DNA from 3 places in the Fictibacillus sp. NPDC058756 genome. Region 3 is predicted to be linked to each of the others. Evidence: riboswitches for the same ligand, from Rfam matches in the RefSeq annotation. Region 3 holds a riboswitch; each other region holds the start of a gene.

Region 1 (4,736 bases), 210 kb from region 3:
ATTGATTCAATTCTCTTAACTGAATCTGGATGCACAGAAGCTTCTGGAACGTTTTCAATAGTCAGCATATTCGCTGTGATTTTTTCGTTTTGCTTAATATCCCGTTTAGCCGTAACGACTTTAACCGTGTTTTCAGAAAGAACGGTTGCCGCATTGTAATCACCCATATAGTTATAAAATAAAAAAGTTGTAATAAGTCCCATAAAGATTGCCGTTCCTAAAATGAGTTTTGCCCTCATGTCTTCACCTACTCTGTTAGTCTTATGCTAAATGCACCTTTATTCACATCAACTGGCTTAACAAAACCAGTTCCTGCGCGTTTAATAAACATGCCAGTAATTGAAGTATCTTTTGAATCCATCGGTTTCGTTATGTAAAAGTAAGCGAATCCTGTGATTTTCACCTCTTTTAACTGGTTGCCATTTGTTTCAAGCCTTTCATATACAGGAATCAATATAATTCTGGAACAATCCCGATGGTGTGTTTCCCCTTCTGGATATGGACAGCTATTGATTCGTTCTTGAATGACTGCCCGTGTTTTACCGGCAATATTACCTGTTTGTGTTTCTAAAACATCTCCCACTTCAAGTTCGTTTTGGTATCCTTTTAATAGATTATCTTCATAAGTTGCAGCACCGGTTCCGCCAAGCGCAAGAACTCCGAAGTTTCCGGCTTCAACACCAGTCTGATCCACTTTCAGCGAATATTCTTTGTTGAATTCCAAACCTAAACTTTCATCGATCCCAAGCGGCGCGACGCCCGCGGCTTTCCCCATCGTTCCAAGCTCTGCTGCAGCATGTACGTTTACTGGTGCCGTATCAAAACCAAAAAGCTGTGAAAAAGTCAATGGAACTTCTCTTGATAGATCTACGCTCACTTTGTCTTCCATTTGAATCTTCATATCTTCCAAACTATGATTCTCACTATGTTTATCAAGGGTTTCATGAACAATCGTGCGAACCGATTCCTCCTCATTTGTTAGCTCCTGAGCACCAGAAAGAACCGCAGCATTAGCTGTTTTTTGCAGATGGGTTTTCGTTAAAAACAGCTTTCCGCCATCAATAATGAGTCCTGTCATTGCTATGAGCGCTACAAGACTAAAGGCAACAAGTATGATTGTATTGCCTTCTTCCTTTTTTATAAGACGCCTCATCTTTATTCACCTCACTCCACCCGAATAGTAGATTCCGTTTCAACAGGTATCGTTTCTCCAAACAATTTTCCCATACCAGGTGTAATAAATTTGTGCGGGTACGACAAAGTAACGGTCACATACTGGCCTGATTCTCTTGTTGAAGAGTCCGGCGTGATTCCAATCTGAAGAAGAGAGGGATCTTTTATCTGCACATAATCTCGTGCAAATGCACGGATCTCTTCATCCTCTTTACCAAGGCCTCCAAGCCTGACTGTTTCTTGTGTGGCAAGATGCATCTGCATATATGTGTAGAACAGCTTCCCAAAATCAAAAATACCTACAATGAGCAACAGCAGCAGCGGGAGAACAAGTGCCATTTCAACAAGAGATTGCCCCTTTTCGTTTTTCATCATAAAAGGACTCCCTTCATTGCGAGACATACAGCTGCTCCGCCGGCAATGGCAAGGCCGTACGGGTAGGTTTGGGTCAAAGCATCTTTTTCTATAAAAACAGGAATTCTAATGCCGAATTTCCAGCAACCCATTGAATAGAGGATGCCTTTTATTCTTTTTATAAATCCCCTTCTAAATAACAAGATCCCGAGAGCAATAACGCCGCCAATCAAACCCATGTAGATCGCTGTATAAAAAACAAACAAAGAACCCTTTAAGGCACCGATTAAAGCAAGCAGCTTCACATCCCCTGCACCCATACCTCCTAAAAGATAAGGAATGAGCAGCAATCCAAGACCTAGAAAGAACCCTTTTAACGAAAAAAACAACCCGGTCCATCCAGATGCGATTATATGAGAAAAAACGCCGATCATAAGCGCAGGGAAAATGACGTTGTTATAGATTTTGCGGCTTTTTAAATCTGTTACGACACAGATGATTAATACGAAAATTAAAATGGCATCGAACCACATTGTTATCACCTTCTAATTAGAAAGTCTTCAATAAACCTAAAACTTGGCAGCCAGGACACGTGTCATCTGACCGCCAAGTTAGACTGTTTGTTTAAAAAAGACCTTACGTTGAGTAACGTAAGGCCCTGTGGTGCCTTTGTATTAAGGGGTTGTTGTACCACCAGATTCACGGTTTACAACCATATCTTTTGCAGTAGTAAACATTTCCACGATTTCTGTACGTAACATTGCTAGCGCTCCAACAGCCGCAACTGCTATCAAGCCTAATACTAAACCATATTCCGTCATTCCTTGTCCTTGTTCTTCTTTAATAAGACCCATTAATTTGTTTTTCATGATTAGTTCCTCCTAAGAATTTGTTTTTGGTTTCAATAAATAGTTTGTGTCCCACTTTGGTCTGGCTTTTGGCGATCGTTCCAGACGGAAGTTCAATGACAGATTCAGCATGTTTGTACAATTTTCCGAACCGTTTTGGGGGTAGGTCTTCATCCATTGCCACAATTCGCTTTTCACTGTCTAAATAAAGTACATCGATTGCATAATTCATAAAAAAAGTATGGATAGAATGGCAAGGTTTAATATGCATTGCACTCTCAGTTGAAAGCTCTTTCGTAAACATGAGCCCTTTTAATCGTTTGGAAAAACGGTATGCCGGCTTCACTTCTCTTGCCAGCAATTCACCCGTTTCCAGGTTAAGCAGCAAGTTTCTCTCACCTCCATTTATGTATATTTTTACTTTTTTACCGAAAAATGGGGTTTATAGGCAAATGAAAAACACCCCGGGCTCTTTCGGTAACTGGCTGGCATAATGTACGATCGAATAGTTCGTACACCTTAGCCCCTGTAGTTTTGCGTCACTGGTTTTCACCAGCTTTGCCTTTATCGAGATTCAGCGTGCTTTGTTGGATTTTATCAAGATGTGTCGATGAATCTGACTTATAACCAAATTCTATCTTTATTACCTGTTATAGGAAATCAGACCTGTTGCTTATTTTTATATTGCAAGTTTTAGTTATTTAAACATATTAAGATTTTTTCAGTATAGGTCCAAGTAACCGCAAAATCTTCCATTCAAATTCAGTTAATAGTTTCATAATAAAAGCAAAAACTAGTAATTACTTAATATTCAGAAAATATTAATGGGTCAATATACCCGGAATGTCTCTTTTCCAGTTTACTAAACACAATTAGGACTATTTAACCTGCATCAATCAATACGTAATATCTATTCTCCGTTAAAAAATGAATAATTTTTACAGGAATATCCGTCTATATATCGAATACTAATAATCTTGTTCTTTTATAGAAAAAAGGGGGCATTACCATGAACGTAGATTCGAAAGTAAAAAAGAAAAAGAATCATTCGAATCGCAAAGCTTATCTTCTTCCTCTTGCAATTGTTCTGCTTTTGGTAGGATTGGTGGTTTGGAACAACATCCGCCAGGAGACTAAACTTCCAAATAAGGACTGGAGCCGATCTGTCAGTATATCGGCTGAATCCATAAGCTCAGAACCGATTACATTTAAGGAAGACAATCAATATCATATCTACACACATCTTAAAGATGGTATTAATGCTACCATTTTGGATGAGGAGCTGAATGTTGTTTCAGAGAAAACTGAAAAGCTGCCGATTGATGAGAGAGGCAACTTTTGGACGAATGGCAAGCAGATCGCTTTCGTATCGCAGGGCGATCTAATCATTCAAGAAGGCGGAAAGCAAAGTGTATTAGATAAAGGCGTTGAATTCTTAACCGATACAAAGGACCGATTTGCCTATACGAAAGGGAATGAAGTTTATGCGTATGAACCTGAGAGCGGTAAAAGCAAATTAATTTTTTCAGCTAAAGAAAAAGTTGCTGAGTTAACAGCAAATCCAGAATCTGCTTCTTTTATTGCCGTTGTCGGTGAAAAAGTTGAAATGGAAGCATTCTATTTAACTGAAAAAAGCGGACAATATGAACCGATCTCAATCCTTAAGTACAGCAAAACGCCAACTGATAAAATTTACAACTTCAGATTTGCTGAAGCTGGTGATGACGTTCATATTCTTTATACTTTTTATTCATCAAAGCAAGGTACGAAATCATTTAAAACCTTTTACAGTTCAGCACCTATGAACCAATTAAAAGATCTATCATTTGCAAGCGTTAATTTTAAAGACGTATCTGAAGGTTACGAGATTGAAAATCCAACTTACCTGAATTTGAACATAGAAGACAATGCACCAACAATTCTTTTCTCTGCTAGAGGTGCGATATCCACTAAAAAAGATGCGGGTAATATTTATAGAGCTTCGTTAAAGAATGATACTTGGGAAGCAACTCGTATAAGTACGACTAACGATTTCTCAATCTACCCTGTAAAAGCAGATGATCAAACTGTCTTCTGGTTAAAAGCTGAGTCTGTTCAGGATTATCAAGTTCACGCAGCAAGCCAGGATCCTGCAATTATAAAGAATAGCCAATCCATAAGTAAGCAAGATGTGTACAATGCAACATTTGACGCTTTCGCCGCTTCAATTGTTTCGTTTATTGCGATGACCAATGCATTTGTTTGGATTGTGCCGACCATTTTATTTTTAGGTGTTCTGTATATTGTTCGAATTGATGTGATTGAAGAAGAAAAACCGTGGGTGAAATGGGTATCGATTGCGCTCTTTGTTCTTACACAGCT
Region 2 (4,736 bases), on a different contig from region 3:
CCTGGAAGATTTCATAAAAGAATATCGGCAAAACTTGAAGGGCATCGACCCAAAGAATTCTGCTATAAAACAGCAGCCATAGCATAGGGATGACACTGGCTATCGAGACAAAGGTATTAATTCCTCTATAGACAGCAGAACCTAGCAGCATAACACTAAAAATAAAAAACAGAGAACCTAGCAGTTTGCTGGAAAATAGTAAAAGAAAACTATATAAACAGAGAAGAACGGCAAACGCAATATGAAGAATATAATCATATTTTGAATGCTCAGCTTGTTTAAATGTACTGTAAATTGGAATCATGCTGCACCTGCCAAGTCTTGTCGTGTTTATACATTTATCGACATGTATCTATAATTACTTAAATTATTCTTTCGGCACTTTAACAACACCGCGAATGTGCCACATGTTAATAAGCTCAATTCTTTTACGGTATTGTTTTGCCTGCAGCCTTCCCTTTTTGTATCTTCTTTTTAACAGCTGCAAGTAATCTTCAATCTTAAGATGATAATCATTCATGCTTTATACCCACCCTCGCCATTTTTCTCACTGTCATATTCCCGAAAATAGTCGATTTGTAACATAAAAAAATCTAAAAGATTGCTACTTTGGAATATTTTTAGTTGAGTAGGCTTCTTTGACTAGTTGATTGGAGAGTAAGGCGCGAGACTCCTGCGTGCCAACTACCTGAATATACTTCTTGCAAGGCATGCGACGAGGAACATGCTTCGTTAGGATTTGCTTATAGACGCAGGAGCACACAAACTTACTTGATGGTAAGACTCCTAAAGGTGCAAAGCGCAAGGAGGCTCACCGCACGCCCCGCGGAAAGCGAGCATCCTGGAACAGAAATCAACATCTACAAAAGCAACATTGCTTAAGAAAAACAGGGATAGTTAGGAAAAAACAGCTACAAGGTTGCAGCTGTTTTAAAATTATTCGCCGAGTTTTTTAATTTGTGATAACAGATCATTGTAAACAGCGATATCATCCAGTAATCCGCTTTGTTCGAGCAGATCAGCATTCAGTTCCCCATCTTTTATGACTGTTAAATATTTATCAATTCCCTCTTGAAGCTTATTATTTTGTTCAATCACCTGATTGTGAACATCTTCAAACACAGAAGGCGGTGTTAAATCCCCAAACTCACCAATGTCTGATTTCATATCTTCCAGCAGCTGTTCAAGTTCTCCTCTCGCCTTTGGATCGTTTACTGCCGTTTCTGCAATTGCAGAAATCTCTTTTGAAAATTGTTGTACATCATTAATATATTCAGTAGCTTCAGGTACATAGTTCAGGCCATTCGTTACTTCATTCACTGCTGAGCAACCTGTTAATACCGTGATTGATAATATAGCGGCAATTAAAGTCTTTTTCATTTGTTTCTCCTTTTCCCTTTTATATTTGGAATGGATTTGAATTAAAAAAACGCCCCTTTTGTCTTGAGCGTCTCAATTTCTGCTTATTGTTTTATACGGCTGCTGATGCTTTAAGTTTCATTACTTTCTTAACGAGTAAAAAAGATCAGTGAACTTATCGATTACATTCTCAAATTTTAATTTTTCCTTCTCACCATAAACCTTTGATTTTAAACGTTCAGGGTTAATAGAGGACAGTTCTTTCAAATAAGCTTCAATCTTTTTTAGTACGGCATTAAAACGTTCCAGCGAAATTTCTTTTTTATACATTTTAGAATCCTTAATACGGTCTTCAAAAAGCTTCTGGAGCGTTTCATTAGAAAATTTAATATCTACTGCTTTTCTCGCTCCATATCCGTCCACGATATAAAACATGGTTGTTCCTTCTGACTTTTTGCTAGGATCAGCAAACTTTATTTCTGAAGTCAGGCTTCCGACTCTTACCTCCATTTTAAACGAACCTGAAGAAAACACCTGGTTTGGCGCAAGTGTTACAACAGGATTGTTCCCTGAAGGATTGTTTGCTGGAGGATTTTGAACTGGCGGGTTTGTTTCCTCTATTGGCAGCTCTATTTCATTCGGTGGGCCACTTTCCCCGTTTTGATTTTCTGGTTTCCCAGGTACATGTTCCTTAACGATATCTTCAATTTGGTTCCATAATAATTCCCGGACCGTCTCTAATAATCCTTCAGCAGATTTTAAATGTTTCTTTACTTGCCCTTGCGGAGAGTCTGCAAGCGATGTCTCCAGGTCATTCTTTAAACTGAGCAAAAACTTTTCAAGTGACTCAGAGACTTCTTCTTTAAAGGTATCTAAACCCATTTCAGGAGTTTCTTTCAGCTCACCTTTAATAGAATGGATAAAGTCAGCGGAGCTATCCGCTAATTCATGCCTCCAGTTGCTATAGATCCGTTCCGCTTCTTTTGCTCCTTGATGATGTTTCTCTATATCTTTTCTGGTATACGTTTTAAAAGGTTTATTTTCATGAACACTCTTTTTAAAATAGTCTTCTCTTTTATTTTCTTTATAAGGTTTCTCGGGAGGAACGGCTTCAAGATGCTGCTTTTTTACATAATTCTTTTTCAAATGCCCATAAGCAAAATGGTTTCCCCGATTATATGAAAATGCCTGTGCAGCGTGATTTACCATCTTGAAAACCTCCTTTACCGTTGATTTTTGTTTTTCTTCCTGACTTTTAGGACAAAATAAAAAAGCCCACAACAGAAGATACGATCTTCCTAATGCCGGCCGGTTGCATCACTAGCTCCACATACTTATAGATGCCCAAATAAAAAGTATGCTTCCACGCTTCCATTAATTTCAATTATCATAGCAAGAATCTTCGGCAACAACATATTTTTTCTGCTTATGAAATAAACTTCATTGACTAGTTGATTGGAGAGTAAGGTGCGAGACTTCTGCGGGATTAGCGGGATAGGTGAGACCAATCAATGTCGCAAAGCGACGAGTGGGCTCACCGCACGCCCGCGGAAAGCGAGCACCTGGAGCGGAAATCAACAACTTCCAAAAGCATCAAAGTTTACAAAACAGCCTTTAATTAATAAGAAAGGATGAAGAAAATGAGTAATAAGGATAAAGCTTATGAAGGAAAAGATGAACTGTACTTAGATATTGATAGGATGATTAACGAAGGAATGGCTGGCGGTACTGTGGCAGACACTGAAGATCTTAAACAAATCGGATATGATACTGATATTACCTCACAAGAAGAACCGCCAACAATTGCTGGTGAAAGAGAAGAAAAAGATAAATAAAGAAACAAAAGGATGCCCTAAATATAGGGCATCCTTTATAAGTTATATTACAAGGGCTTAGAAATCTCAGTAAGTGCATCTCCTGCTTTATCATTGTCTTCATGTTTAACAGCAAGGTCGCCTAATGAAACAATACCAACCACATTTCCATTATCCAGAACTGGAAGTCTGCGTATTTGATATTCAGACATTAGGTTCTTAGCCTCATCAATCGTCATATCAGGTGTCCCTGTAACAGGATCTAATGTCATAACATCACTGACTGTACCTTCAATATTCCCGTCAGCAACACATCGAATGACGATGTCCCGATCGGAAACAATCCCTTTTAGTTCCCCATTTTCAGAAACCGGAATAGAGCCTACTCCTAAACTTTTCATCAAGCCGGCAACTTTAGTAATTTTCGTATTTGGTTCACACGTCTCAATATCTGAAGTCATAATATCTCTTAATTCCATTTTATCGCCTCCTAATAGGTAATACGGTTATTCTGTACCTTTTTAAGAGGAAAGCTAAACCTTTCAACTGCAGCTCGAGCATCAATATTATTGAGCCTTTATCAGTCTGATTTTCTTTAAAACTTCTTGATACCTTTGATCAAGTCTTATTTTCTCTTCTTCATTCAAGGTTAATGAAAGCTGCCCGATTAAATCTGTCATTTCAAGTTCAAGCTTCAGTAAATGATCTTTGTGATCTGTGGTTTTTAGACCTGGCTTTTTATCGCCATTCTTATTTTCAAGATATTCCTTATAGCTCCCCTCAAACCAATATGCTTTTGGAGGCTGAAGCTCCAAAACATGCGTTGCTGCTTTTTCCATTAATCTTCTATCATGTGTTGCAAGGATAAAGGTACCAGGATACGCGATCAAGACTTCTTCTAATGCTTCTCTCGTAAACAAATCCAGATAATTCGTCGGCTCATCAAGCAATAACAAATTATAATCATTTAAGAATAGCTTCGCTAATGCGGTTTTCATCTTTTCTCCGCCGCTAAGCACCTCAACTTTTTTAAATACATCTTCACGTTTAAATAATAGCCTCGCTAATATTGTTCTTACCCAGGTTTCATCATATAAGCTGTTTTCCATGACATTTTCTAAAATACTTTTTGTCTTATCAAGAATATTGAGATGCTGATGAAAGTAACCGATTTTAAGCTGCTTCGATTTTTCGATCTGTTCATTTCCTCTATATATTGTTTCTAAAAGGGTTGATTTTCCTGTTCCGTTTTTACCTGTTAAAACAACCTTCATCCCTGGCTTTACAGTAAAAGATAGGTCAGTAAACAGCTGACGCTCGTCATACCCAACGGAAAGTTGTTTAACAGCCAGCGCTTGTTTGCCATGAATGACTGAAAACTGCTGAATATCAAAATCGATTTTAGGCTGTTCTTTTGGCTTTTCTTTCTTATCCATCATCTCGATTCTTTTTTCAATTACCTTCGAAGCTTTTTCCAAAGACCTTTTTGCGCTTTTGACCTTCATCTTCCCCAATTTCGCTTCACTATGTGACATGCGCGCCGGTTTATCTTTCATGCCCTTC
Region 3 (4,736 bases):
AACGGTGTAACGATCTCTGAGATGAGCAACACATACTGGAAACCACGTTATATTGGAACAAAGCGTCTGTAACATATAAAAGGAAAAGGAGTCCGATGATTTCGGACTCCTTTTTTTTAACAGAACAAGATTCTTGCCCAAGGATCGCAGCAGCGATGACGGTTCTTCTTTTTGACCTTTTTGCACTTCAAGACTTCAGAGCTAGAAGAAGATGAAGATGAAGAAGAGGAAGAAGAAGAGGAAGAAGAAGATTCGCATTTGTGCTCATGCTTTTTCTTCTTGTCGTGCTTTTTCTTCTTTTCTTTCTTGAACTTGCAGTGGTCGAAATCTCCACACTTGTAACACATAAAAAATTTCACCTCACTGGAATGATACCGATTTCCTTATTCAGGCTTCGGTTTCTCTATATAGTATGTAGGTGAAGACAAGTTGCATAGACGAATGTTGGGGTTTGAAAAAAATTGGGGACATGTGGGGACAATCTGGGGACAGACCCGGGTCTGTCCCCAGACAAATACATATCCTTTTATTTGTTCATCCTGGGTGGACCCGGATACATAACCGATATAATCGCAAAAAAGCCACGCCATTTTCGAAATGGCGTGGCTTTCGTTTACTTTTTAAGGTTGATTTGGTTCTTGAATGAACATGCCTTCCTTTGCAAAAGCGAAATGAATGGCATGCTTCAGGTTTCTAAAATAAGTGCTATCACCTAGTGAATATTGATGTTTCGTCACTTCCATACTTAACTCTGGTGAGATTCCTACAAGCAGCGTCTCCATTCCAAACAAGCGGGCAGATGAGACTAGTTTATTTAACATATCAATCATCTCTGAATCGATCGACTTAATACCGGTCAAATCTAAAATGACAAACTTAGCTCTATGCTGCGGCAGGGAAGTAAGAGTATGTTCTAACATATCTTTAGAACGCAATTCGTTATACTTCCCGATCAATGGGATAACAACAATATGATCGGTTACCGGAATAATCGGAGATGAAATTTCTCTTATTAAATCAGTAAGCTCTCTTGTGCGGTTTTCAACCATCGCTTCAAGCTTCATGATTTCATTTTGTTCTTCACGCTGAACCAGATCACGAATATTATCGCTAGGTGTAATATCTGTCTCAGTAATTTTTATTTTTAATAAATCAGGTGTGGAGTCATCCTCTTGGACTTCATACCACATATGCGTGTCAAACAATCCAGTGAAAACACCAGCCCAGTGGCCAGGTAAGAAGCGTCCCATACGCTTATTTCCTTGGGCTTTTTTAACCTTTGTTTCCCAGCTGTTGGAGATTGTAATCACTGCTTCTTTCTTTTCTATATTCACATCGATAAACGTTTTACCCCAGCCGGCTGTTACATAGATATTAGGCAGGGCTTCTATCGACTTTTTAATATCGCCAATCGAATTCTTATAAAAATCACTTACAACCAATCCTGTACGATAGCCTGCCGTTTCAAAAACGAGGTCAGCTGTACCTTCGCCAGTAATCTCTTCAATGGAATCCAGGAAAACTTTAAACGCTGAATCAATCCAAAACAGCATGACGTCTCCGCCTTCAAATTGGAAAACTCCCTTAGAAGTGTCCCATTCAAAAGAAGAACCATTTACATCTACACTTTTTTGAGTATTAAATAATTCATTCGGCGTTTTATTCATCAACAAATCCTCCATAGGCTCAAAAAATACAAACACCCTGTTCTTTTACCCTTAATGGTATTGTATGAAACATAAGTTTTTCGACATGGGGACAGACCCGGGTCTGTCCCCATAAAAAGACAAACCCCTTCTTTGTTCTTTCCGCGAAGACATCCTGAAAAAGACCAAATAAAAAACCACCAGATCTTATTATCTGGTGGCTCAATTATTTTTGTTTGTTTTTCCATTTATTAAATTCAAGGAACTCTTTAAATTGTTCTTTGCTTACCCCGGAACCCATGGCTTCTTTAACAAGATCTGCCCATTCCTGGTCCAGGTTTTGAGTATCAACTTCAGGTTTAATTAAGTGATCTACAGAAATATTCAATACATCCGCAATCTTCTCGAGAAGCTGAATTGATGGATTTTGTTGAATATTACGCTCCAAAGCACTTATGTACGACTTCGCAACCCCTGCTTTATCAGCCAATGCTGTAATGGAGAGGCCTTTTTCAGTTCGGTATTTTTTTACACGTTCACCAATCATCATTTGCAATCCCCATTTAGTAGTAATTTGCTTTTATTATATCTTTCTACATTTGGGAAGTAAATAAATTATGAGACCTGCTTACTATTTAATTTTTCTGCAATAGGTATTCATTCATTGCCAATTGAGGATTTTGTAAAAAGTTCATAATCTCTTCTTTAGTGAAACCGTGATCTCTAGCTTCTTTCATCAATTCAATCCACTCTCGATCCAACGTCAAAATATTTTCCACTAAAAAATCCCTCCAGATAAGCTTTTTTGTTCAGGTAACCCGGCGATCTTAGCTATAAGCCTTAGACCCGTGGCTTTGCGCCCATTTCTTTCGAGAATGTTTGCCCTTGTCTGAAGGATGATTAGGTAAAATTTCCTAACACAAATTGATTATATACAAGCAAATCAGAGAATGTTGTCAGAAAATGTATGTAATATAAATGTAATATTAGAAAAATATTACTACCCCTATAAATTAAAATTAAAGGATTGGCGAGGGGATTGTGGAAGTTAAAGATAGAATATTACCACCTCTATACGTACTTTAATGAAAGGGTGAAGGAGTATGACTGATAAATTGCCACTAAGCCTGTCGAATCAACTCACATTACCAATTATTAATGCGCCTATGTTTTTAGTATCAAGTCCTGATATGGTTATTGAAAGCTGCAGAAACGGAATTATCGGTACGTTTCCTCTATTAAATGCAAGAACATCAGAACTTCTAGAGAACTGGATGATTCGTATATCAGAAGAACTTAAACAAGTTCAAAAAGCAGATCCCTCAGCAAAAATCGCTCCATGGGGAGTTAATTTAATCGTACACCGGACAAATAAAAGATTTGAAGAAGATTTAGACCTGATAAAAAAATATGAACCGCCTGTTGTGATAACATCCTTAGGTAACCCAAGCGACGTAGCTAAAATCGTTCATAGTTATGGTGGCCTTGTTTTTTCAGATGTTATTTCACTCGATCACGCCCGTAAAGCTGCAAAAACCGGAATTGATGGTCTTATCCTTGTATGCAGCGGGGCAGGGGGACATGGTGGAACACTTAATCCATTTGCATTCTTAAAAGCTGTTAAAGAGTTTTGGGATGGAATTACGATCCTAGCCGGTGCTATATCAACGGGAGAAGAAATCTTGGCTGCCAAAATCCTTGGAGCAGATCTCGTCTACATGGGAACACGTTTTATCGCAACAGAAGAATCATCGGCAAGTGAAGAATACAGAAAGATGCTGATTGAATCTACATTAGAAGATCTAATATACACTGATGCTATTAGTGGAATCAAAGGAAATTATCTACTCCCATCCCTTAAAAGAGCAGGATATGATGTGGAAAATATGTTGAAAAAAGATACCGTCGACCTGTCGTTCTCCGAATCAAAAGCAAAAGCCTGGAAAGATATCTGGTCAGCTGGGCAAGGGGTAGGTAATATAAAAAGAGTATCAACCGTAAAAGAAGTGGTAGACGAGTTAAAAACGGAATATAAAAATGCTCTTCAGTCACAAGAATTCCTAGGAGTAAACTAAAACCGAAATACGGAAACAGATCATTTATTGAGTGTTATAGAACACTAAAAAAAGCCATTTCACTTAAACAGTAAATGGCTTTTTTCATTACTATATTAATCAATCATATTATTTTTATATTCCTCAGGATTTTCCTCAGACCATAATGTAACGTTGTAATGATTGTATCCGTATTTATAATACACGGCATCAAGACATAACATTTGCTTCGTTTCTTTAAAATAATAGAAGGTCTCCCCATAATCGGTTACATGATATGGTTCTCCCAATGTTTTTTCCCATTCCTCCACAAATGAGCTATGAAGTGTGAAGAAACTAATATAATTCACCTTTTGTTCGCGTTATATAAAATGTTAAACTCAGAATCATTCTTAATCGCTTAGGTTTCATATTATTAGAATTCAGTATAATTTTACCATATAGGGTAGGGGGGAGGGGACAGACTCGGGTCTGTCCCCATAAAAACACAAATCATTCATTTTTCCGTCTCAAATGGACAGATGATAAATAAATCTATATAAGTATAATAATTTAAACGTTCTAACAAATAGGGGTTTTTAGGCAATAACATTACAAAAGTGTGACCATTGAAACAAATGCGCAAAATAACTATAAGAATTTTCAAGTACACCCTTTTATATGTAAATACTTGTGCTATAATAACTTATTGTAAATCAAGTATCGGAGGAAACCATGGAAGAGACTATTAGTTTGAAAGAACTTTTTGCTATATTACGAAAACGACTATGGCTTATCATTTCTTTAACGGTTGTTGCAGCAGTGACTGCTGGAGTAATCAGCTTTTATTTCCTGACTCCCATCTACCAAGCTTCTACCCAGCTTCTGGTAAACCAATCAAAGAATGATAAACAAATTGATATAAATCAAGTACAGACAAACTTGGAATTAATTAATACGTACAATGTCATAATAAAAAGTCCTGCTATTTTAGAAAAAGTGATTGCACAGTTGAATTTAGATACTTCAGTTGGTCAATTAAATGAACAGATTACTG

Evidence for each region. A riboswitch is a leader RNA that binds a small molecule or an ion and turns the genes downstream of it on or off. The one in region 3 is predicted to bind cyclic di-GMP.
Region 1: it holds a riboswitch for cyclic di-GMP, as region 3 does, so the genes downstream of both, ACFW35_RS00700 (DUF192 domain-containing protein) here and ACFW35_RS01795 (anti-repressor SinI family protein) in region 3, are expected to answer to the same signal.
Region 2: it holds a riboswitch for cyclic di-GMP, as region 3 does, so the genes downstream of both, ACFW35_RS17770 (hypothetical protein) here and ACFW35_RS01795 (anti-repressor SinI family protein) in region 3, are expected to answer to the same signal.

The regions. Positions count from the first base shown of each region.
Region 1 is NZ_JBHYPU010000001.1:140,734-145,469, reverse strand. It holds gene cpaB (Flp pilus assembly protein CpaB) at 1-239, opposite strand, end outside; gene ACFW35_RS00720 (TadE/TadG family type IV pilus assembly protein) at 248-1,153, opposite strand; gene ACFW35_RS00715 (TadE/TadG family type IV pilus assembly protein) at 1,165-1,545, opposite strand; gene ACFW35_RS00710 (A24 family peptidase) at 1,545-2,060, opposite strand; gene ACFW35_RS00705 (Flp family type IVb pilin) at 2,202-2,396, opposite strand; gene ACFW35_RS00700 (DUF192 domain-containing protein) at 2,368-2,763, opposite strand; cyclic di-GMP riboswitch class I at 2,849-2,948, opposite strand; gene ACFW35_RS00695 (hypothetical protein) at 3,385-4,736, shown strand, end outside.
Region 2 is NZ_JBHYPU010000002.1:177,862-182,597, reverse strand. It holds gene ACFW35_RS17785 (hypothetical protein) at 1-304, opposite strand, end outside; gene ACFW35_RS17780 (hypothetical protein) at 368-520, opposite strand; gene ACFW35_RS17775 (DUF6376 family protein) at 937-1,380, opposite strand; gene ACFW35_RS17770 (hypothetical protein) at 1,501-2,568, opposite strand; cyclic di-GMP riboswitch class II at 2,657-2,738, opposite strand; gene ACFW35_RS17765 (hypothetical protein) at 3,000-3,194, shown strand; gene ACFW35_RS17760 (CBS domain-containing protein) at 3,242-3,652, opposite strand; gene abc-f (ribosomal protection-like ABC-F family protein) at 3,740-4,736, opposite strand, start outside.
Region 3 is NZ_JBHYPU010000001.1:350,925-355,660, forward strand. It holds gene ACFW35_RS01780 (NlpC/P60 family protein) at 1-72, shown strand, start outside; gene ACFW35_RS01785 (STAS domain-containing protein) at 621-1,667, opposite strand; gene ACFW35_RS01790 (helix-turn-helix domain-containing protein) at 1,873-2,193, opposite strand; gene ACFW35_RS01795 (anti-repressor SinI family protein) at 2,282-2,425, opposite strand; cyclic di-GMP riboswitch class I at 2,456-2,540, opposite strand; gene ACFW35_RS01800 (NAD(P)H-dependent flavin oxidoreductase) at 2,750-3,721, shown strand; gene ACFW35_RS01805 (hypothetical protein) at 3,817-3,990, opposite strand; gene ACFW35_RS01810 (YveK family protein) at 4,415-4,736, shown strand, end outside.